DNA from 3 places in the Thalassiella azotivora genome. Region 3 is predicted to be linked to each of the others. Evidence: riboswitches for the same ligand, from Rfam matches in the RefSeq annotation. Region 3 holds a riboswitch; each other region holds the start of a gene.
The links. A riboswitch is a leader RNA that binds a small molecule or an ion and turns the genes downstream of it on or off. The one in region 3 is predicted to bind S-adenosylmethionine.
Positions count from the first base shown of each region.

Region 1: it holds a riboswitch for S-adenosylmethionine, as region 3 does, so the genes downstream of both, ACYVQV_RS08550 (aminotransferase class V-fold PLP-dependent enzyme) here and ACYVQV_RS11585 (methionine ABC transporter ATP-binding protein) in region 3, are expected to answer to the same signal.
Region 2: it holds a riboswitch for S-adenosylmethionine, as region 3 does, so the genes downstream of both, ACYVQV_RS05335 (bifunctional o-acetylhomoserine/o-acetylserine sulfhydrylase) here and ACYVQV_RS11585 (methionine ABC transporter ATP-binding protein) in region 3, are expected to answer to the same signal.

Region 1 is NZ_BAAGTX010000010.1:75,826-78,078, reverse strand. Features, by position in the region: gene cobA (uroporphyrinogen-III C-methyltransferase) at 1-906, shown strand, start outside; SAM riboswitch class IV at 1,082-1,193, shown strand; gene ACYVQV_RS08550 (aminotransferase class V-fold PLP-dependent enzyme) at 1,224-2,253, shown strand, end outside.
Region 2 is NZ_BAAGTX010000005.1:164,524-166,776, forward strand. Features, by position in the region: gene ACYVQV_RS05335 (bifunctional o-acetylhomoserine/o-acetylserine sulfhydrylase) at 1-1,138, opposite strand, end outside; SAM riboswitch class IV at 1,334-1,449, opposite strand; gene ACYVQV_RS05340 (DUF4192 domain-containing protein) at 1,532-2,253, opposite strand, start outside.
Region 3 is NZ_BAAGTX010000015.1:4,480-6,732, reverse strand. Features, by position in the region: gene ACYVQV_RS11590 (TetR family transcriptional regulator) at 106-840, shown strand; SAM riboswitch class I at 948-1,056, shown strand; gene ACYVQV_RS11585 (methionine ABC transporter ATP-binding protein) at 1,142-2,155, shown strand; gene ACYVQV_RS11580 (ABC transporter permease subunit) at 2,209-2,253, shown strand, end outside.

The DNA of each region.
Region 1 (2,253 bases), on a different contig from region 3:
GTCAACGCGGGGGACGCCGAGGCGTCGTCTGCGTGGACGCCCGCGGTCGCACGGGTCGACGACGTCACCGTCGCGGTCTCCGCCGGCGGGGACCCGCGACGGGCGGCCCGGCTGCGGGACGGCGTCGCGGCGGCGCTGGAGACCGGCGACCTCCCGCTGCGCCGGCACCGCCGCCGCGCGCCGGGCTCCGTCAGCTCCGTCGGTTCCGTGGCGCTCGTCGGCGGCGGACCGGGGGACGACGCGCTGCTCACCACCCGCGGGCGGCGCCTGCTGGCCGAGGCGGACGTCGTCGTCGTCGACCGGCTCGCACCCCGGTCGGTCGTGGACCGGCTGGACGACGACGTGCTCGTCGTCGACGTCGGCAAGACCCCGGGGAACCACCCCGTGCCGCAGCACGAGATCAACGCGCTGCTCGTCGAGCACGCCCTGCTCGGGCGGCGGGTCGTCCGGCTCAAGGGCGGCGACCCGTACGTCCTCGGCCGCGGTGGGGAGGAGCTCGCCGCCTGCCGGGAGGCCGGCGTCCCGGTCGAGGTCGTCCCCGGCGTGACCAGCGCCGTCGCGGTGCCGGCCGCCGCCGGCATCCCGGTCACCCATCGCGGCGTGGCGAGGTCGTTCAGCGTGCTCACCGGGCACGACGAGCTGGCCGCCGTCCCGGGCGGTGGTGAGCACACCGTCGTCCTGCTCATGGGCGTGACCCGGCTCGCGGACAGCTGCCGCACGCTCGTCGAGGGTGGCCGGTCGCCGTCCACCCCGGTCGCGGTCGTGGAGAAGGGGTACGGCCCCGACCAGCGCGTCACCGTCGGCACGCTCGGCACGATCGCCGCCCGCGCCGCCGAGGTCGGCGTCCAGGCGCCGGCTGTCGTGGTCGTCGGGGACGTCGTCCGCCTCGGCCCCGCCTGGACCTGACCGACCGCGCACCCCCCTCCCGGGTCCGCACTCAGCGGGCTGAGTGCCCCAAACGGCGCCCGGGGTGCGCACTCAGCGGGCTGAGTGCGCCATCGGGGGGACGGTCGGTCCGAGGGGCGAGACGTTCTGGCCCGCCCCTTGGACGGCGTCCGTCTCGTCTCCTACTCTCGTCACAGGTCATGAGCGCCAGCGCCAAGCCCCGGCTCGCTGGCCGGCAACCCTCCTCCGCGGTGGGGTGCCCCGGGTGAGGACCTGGCCGTACCGAGGTGGTGCGGCAAGTGCGGACCCGTGCGGGTCCCCGGCCCGACGAGGTAGTGATGACTTTCGTGTCCGAACGGCGCACCCCCACCTGCTCGACCGGCTCGACGACCGGCGCCCCCACGCCGAGCGCCGCCAGCGAGCCCCTGCTGCCCGTCGTCGGCGGTGACCTGCAGGTCCCGCTGGCCACCGGCGGCACCACCCGCTACGCCAACCTCGACTACGCGGCGAGCGCCCCCGCGCTCGAGGTCGTCGTCGAGCACGTCGAGAAGGTGCTGCCGTACTACGCGTCCGTGCACCGCGGCGCGGGGTTCGCCTCCCAGGTCAGCACCGCGCTGTACGAGGCGTCCCGGCAGGCGGTCGCGGACTTCCTCGACACCCGCGCGGACGACGTCGTGGTCTTCACCCGGCACACCACCGACAGCCTCAACCTGCTCGCCGGGTGCGTCCCCGAGGGCGGGCGCGTGGTCGTCCTGGACCTGGAGCACCACGCGAACCTGCTGCCGTGGCAGCGGATCGCGCACGAGGTCCTGCCCGTCGCCGACACCCTCGAGGACACGCTCACGGCTGTCAGCCGGGCGCTGGCGACCGCCCCGACCGCGCTGCTCGCGATCACCGGAGCCAGCAATGTCACCGGTGAGGAGCTGCCCGTCGACGTCCTCGTGGCCCTGGCTCACGCGCACGGCACCCGGGTCGTGGTGGACGCCGCCCAGCTGGCCCCGCACCGTCGGATCTCGCTGCGCCGCAGCGGGGTCGACTACGTGGCGTTCTCCGGGCACAAGATCTACGCGCCGTACGGCGCGGGTGTCCTCGCCGGCCGGCGGGACTGGCTCGACGCCGGCCGCCCGCACCTCGCAGGGGGAGGTGCGGTGCGGTCCGTGGCGGTCGAGGAGACCACGTGGGCGCCGGCGCCGCAGCGGCACGAGGCCGGGTCGCCGAACGTGGTGGGCGCGGCTGGGCTGGCCGCCGCCTGCCGCGCGGTGGCCTCCCTGCCGGACGGTGCGCTGGAGGTCCACGAGAGCGCGCTGCGGGAGCGCCTCGTCCGTGGTCTCGCCGCGCTGGACGGCGTCACGGTCCACCGGGTCTGGG
Region 2 (2,253 bases), on a different contig from region 3:
CGATGTTCGCCACGTGGCTGTGCAGCGTCAGCGCCTCCACGAACCGGCGTCCGGCCTCGACACCGCCGGCGAGCTCGAAGGACAGGACCCCTCCGACGCCCTTCGGGGCGTACTTGCGCGCGCGCTCGTGCCAGGGGCTGCTGGGCAGACCGGCGTAGGCGACGGAGCGGACCTCGTCCCGGTTCTCGAGCCACCGGGCGACGGCCTCGGCGTTCTGCACGTGCCGCTCGACCCGCAGGCTCAGGGTCTCCAGGCCCTGCGCGATGAGGAAGGCGTTGAAGGGCGACACCGCGGCACCCAGGTCGCGCAGCAGCTGGACCCTGGCCTTGAGCACGTACGACAGGTTCGCGCCGAGCGGGCTGCCGACGCCGAGGTCCCGGGCGTAGACCAGCCCGTGGTAGCTCGGGTCCGGCTGGTTGAACCCCGGGAAGCGCTGCGGGTCGCGCGCGTAGTCGAAGGTGCCGCCGTCGACGATGACGCCGGCGATGGACGTGCCGTGGCCACCCAGGTACTTGGTGGCGGAGTGGATGACCACGTCGGCGCCCCACTCCAGCGGGCGCACGAGGTAGGGCGTGGCGACGGTGTTGTCCACCACCAGCGGCACGCCCACCTCGTGGGCGACGCCCGCGACGCCCTCGATGTCGAGCACGTCCTGCTTGGGGTTGGGGACGGTCTCGGCGAAGAAGGCCTTGGTGCTCTCGGTGGCGGCGCGGCGCCAGGCGTCGAGGTCGTCGGGGTCGCTGACGAAGTCGACCGTGACACCCAGCTTCGGGAAGGTGTGCCGCAGCAGGTTGTACGTGCCGCCGTACAGGCTCGGGCTCGCGACCACGTGGTCCCCGGCCTCGGCGACGTTGAGCAGCGCCAGGGCCTCCGCCGACTGCCCCGACGAGACCAGCAGAGCGCCGACGCCGCCCTCGAGGTCGGCGACGCGCTGCTCGACCGCGTCGGTGGTGGGGTTCATCAGGCGCGTGTAGATGTTGCCGAACTCCTTGAGCCCGAACAGGTTCGCCGCGTGGTCGGTGTCGTCGAAGACGTAGGACGTCGTCTGGTAGATCGGCAGCGCGCGGGCGCCCGTCGTCGGGTCGGGGGCCTGCCCCGCGTGGATCTGCCGGGTCTCGAAGGACCATCCCTGCGTCATGGTGTGCCTCCTGGGTCGTGGATGAGGGGGCGGCCCGTCCTGGGGCCGGGGGCGACGCCGCCCGGGGCGGGTCGCGCCGCGCCGGGACCAGGTGGTCCGGAGCGCGCGACGGGGCGGGGGTGGCGTCAGCGACGCATTCGACGGGTCGTTCGACAGGTCACGGCGGCCTCCTCGGGTACCGGGGCCCGTGCCGCGGGCCCGCGCTTGCCGGGCGCCGTCGCGGCGTCCGACCCGGTCATCACCCGGGGCACCCCACCGCGGAGGAGGGTTGCCGCCCAGCGAGCCGGGGCTTGGCGCTGGGACTCATGACCTGTGAAGGAGGGTACGCGAGCGCCGACCGGCCACGACAACCGCGTCTCGCCAGTCGGACCGCTCGTCTCGCCCGTCACCCGATCAGCCGCGTGCCACCTGCAGGTCCCGCTGCCGGTCCGCCTCCGCCCACCCGGGCGGGATCCCACCGTCCAGGCAGCGCCGCAGCAGGCCCGCCAGGGAGTGCCCGGGGTCGGCGGCCAGGGCGAGGTCGCACAGGTCGGAGGCGGGGGCGCCGTCGCCCGCCCACCAGGACATCCACGCGAGCACCGCCAGCGGCGGGGCAGCCTCCGGGCCGTCCGACACCCGGACGAGGTGGCGCAGCACCGTCCCGGCCGCCTCCAGCCGAGCGCGCTCCGGGCGCAGGGGGTCGCGGGCTCCGAAGACGCGGTCGAGCAGACGCCCCGCCTCCCGGTCGCCGGCCCCGCGGGACAGCAGCCGCTCCGGGCCGTCGCCGGCACCGGGAGCGCACGCCAGCATCATGGCGTCGCGCAGCACGGGGTCGGCCAACCCGGCCAGCAGGGCGGCGTCCTGCACGAGCGCCACCGCGACGTCCACGTCGCCGTCCACCGCCCGCTCCCCCGAGCCGCCCGTGCCGTCGCCCGCGCGCAGGCGGTGGGACCAGGTCCGCAGGACCTCCTGGCGCCACCGGACGAGATCGGCCGTGTCCTGAGGGGGCACGGCACCGGGCCGTAGGGCGGCCTCCCGGACCGCCCGACGGACGGACGCAGCGGCGGGTGACAGGTCGCCGAGGAGGTCCCCGCGTCCCGACGCGACGCTCAACCCCCGGTAGACCAGCTCCGCCT
Region 3 (2,253 bases):
CCGAGGCGTGCGGTGACGGGGCAGGGCCGGAGGTCCCGCGGGCACCCGGCGGCACCCGGCGGCACCCGGCGGCACCGTGGCGCGGCCGGCCCTACGCTGCCTGCCGTGACCGACGCGACGCCGGACCCGCGGACCAGGGTGCGGTCCGCCGTGACGGACGCCGCCCTGGAGCTGTTCGCGCAGCGGGGGTACGACGGCACCACGGTCGACGCGGTCGCCGAGCGGGCCGGGGTGGCCCGGCGCACCTTCTTCCGGCACTTCGCCACCAAGGACGACGCGGTGCTCCCGGACCACGAGGCGCTGCTGGGACGGGTCCAGGCCGTCCTCGACGGCTGGGACGGCGACCCGCTCGACGCCCTGCTGCCCGCGGCCCACGTCGTCCTGGACGCCTACCTCGCCGAGCGGGAGGTGGCGGTGGCCCGGTACGGCGTCCTCGCCCGGGTGCCGGAGCTGCGGGAGCGCGAGCGCGCCGTCGTCACCCGGTACGAGCGGGCGTTCGCGTCGTTCCTGCGCGCCCGGCTGCCCCGCGGGACGGAGGGCCCGCCCGCAGGGGCACCGGCGGGGGCGGCCTCGCCGGCGGACGTGCTGCCCGACGTGCTCGCCGCCGCGCTCGTCGCCGCGCACAACGGGGTCCTCAGGCAGTGGCTGCGCGACCCCGCCGGCGTGGACGCCGCGGCGCGGCTCGACGAGGCGCTCGGCTGGGTCGTGCGGTCCCTCACGGAGGGGCCGGTCGCGCCCAGGCGCGCCGCGGGAGCGGACGTCGGCGCCGCGCAGACCCTGCGCAGGATCCGGGCCCTGGCGGACGAGGCGCTGCGCGGCGAGGGCTCCGAGCCGGTCTGAGGGCGCGGAATGGGCGGTCGCGCGGATACCTGCTATCCACCACGCGTGCCGTCTCGCATGCCGGACGCATCGGCGGGTGCTGACCCTGCGCCGTAGGATTCATCCCATCACCATCCAGAGCGACTGAGAGACCTGGCTCGTCGACGTCGCAGCAACCACCGCGGACGGCTCATCGGAGCGCCCCCGGGGCGGTGCTAACGCCAGGACCGATGGAGCAGCACCACGCCGGCCCGACCGTCCGCGCCTGCCGCGACCCGGCAGCACGCGACGGCGCGCCCCGTCACCGTGAGGAACCCTCGACGTGATTCGCCTCGACTCGGTCCGCAAGGTCTTCCGACCACCCGGCCGCCCCGACCGCCAGGTCATCGCCCTCGACGACGTCACCGTCCACGTCCCCGCCGGCGAGGTGCTCGGCGTGGTCGGGCCGAGCGGCTCCGGCAAGAGCACCCTCGCCCGCTGCGTCAACCTGCTCGAGCGGCCGACGTCCGGGACGGTCACGGTCGACGGCGCCGAGCTCACCGCGCTCGCCGAACCCGAGCTCCGTCTGGCCCGCCGCCGGATCGGCATGATCTTCCAGCACTTCAACCTCCTCGACTCGCGCACCGCCGCCGGCAACGTCGAGCACCCGCTGCAGCTGGCCGGCGTCCCGCGCGCCCGGCGCCGCGCCCGCGCCGAGGAGCTGCTCGACCTGGTCGGGCTGGCCGACAAGCGCGACGTCCACCCCGCCCAGCTGTCCGGCGGGCAGAAGCAGCGCGTCGCGATCGCCCGCGCCCTGGCCGCCGAGCCCGCCGTGCTCCTCTGCGACGAGGCCACGTCGGCGCTCGACCCGGTCAGCACCGCGTCCGTGCTGTCCCTGCTGCGGCGACTGCGCGCCGACCTCGACCTCACCGTCCTGCTCATCACGCACGAGATGGACGTCGTCAAGGCCGTCTGCGACTCCGCCGTCCTGCTCGAGCACGGCAGGGTCGTGGACGCCGGTCACCTCGCCGACGTCAGCACCCGGCCCGACTCGGCGCTGGCCGACCACCTCGTCCCACCGCTGCCCCCGGTCGCCGTCGCGACCGGCCGCCACCTCGTCGAGGTCACCCTCACCGGGGACGTCGGCTCCGACGCCGTCCTCGCGCTGCTCGTGCGCGAGCACGGCCTCGACGTCGACGTCGCCGGTGGCCGCGTCGAGACCGTCGGCGGCCAGCGCTTCGGGCGCCTGCAGCTCGCCGTCGCCGGCGACGAGGCCGTGGTGGCCCGCGCGGCCACCGACCTCACCCGGCGCGGCGCCCACGTCAGCGCCCCGGCGCTCGCGGGGGTGACGCCGTGAGCTGGGACCGGATCGCCCCGCAGCTGCTCGACGCGACGTACGAGACGCTCTACATGGTCGGCGTCGCCACGACGCTGACCGTGCTGCTCGGCGTCCCG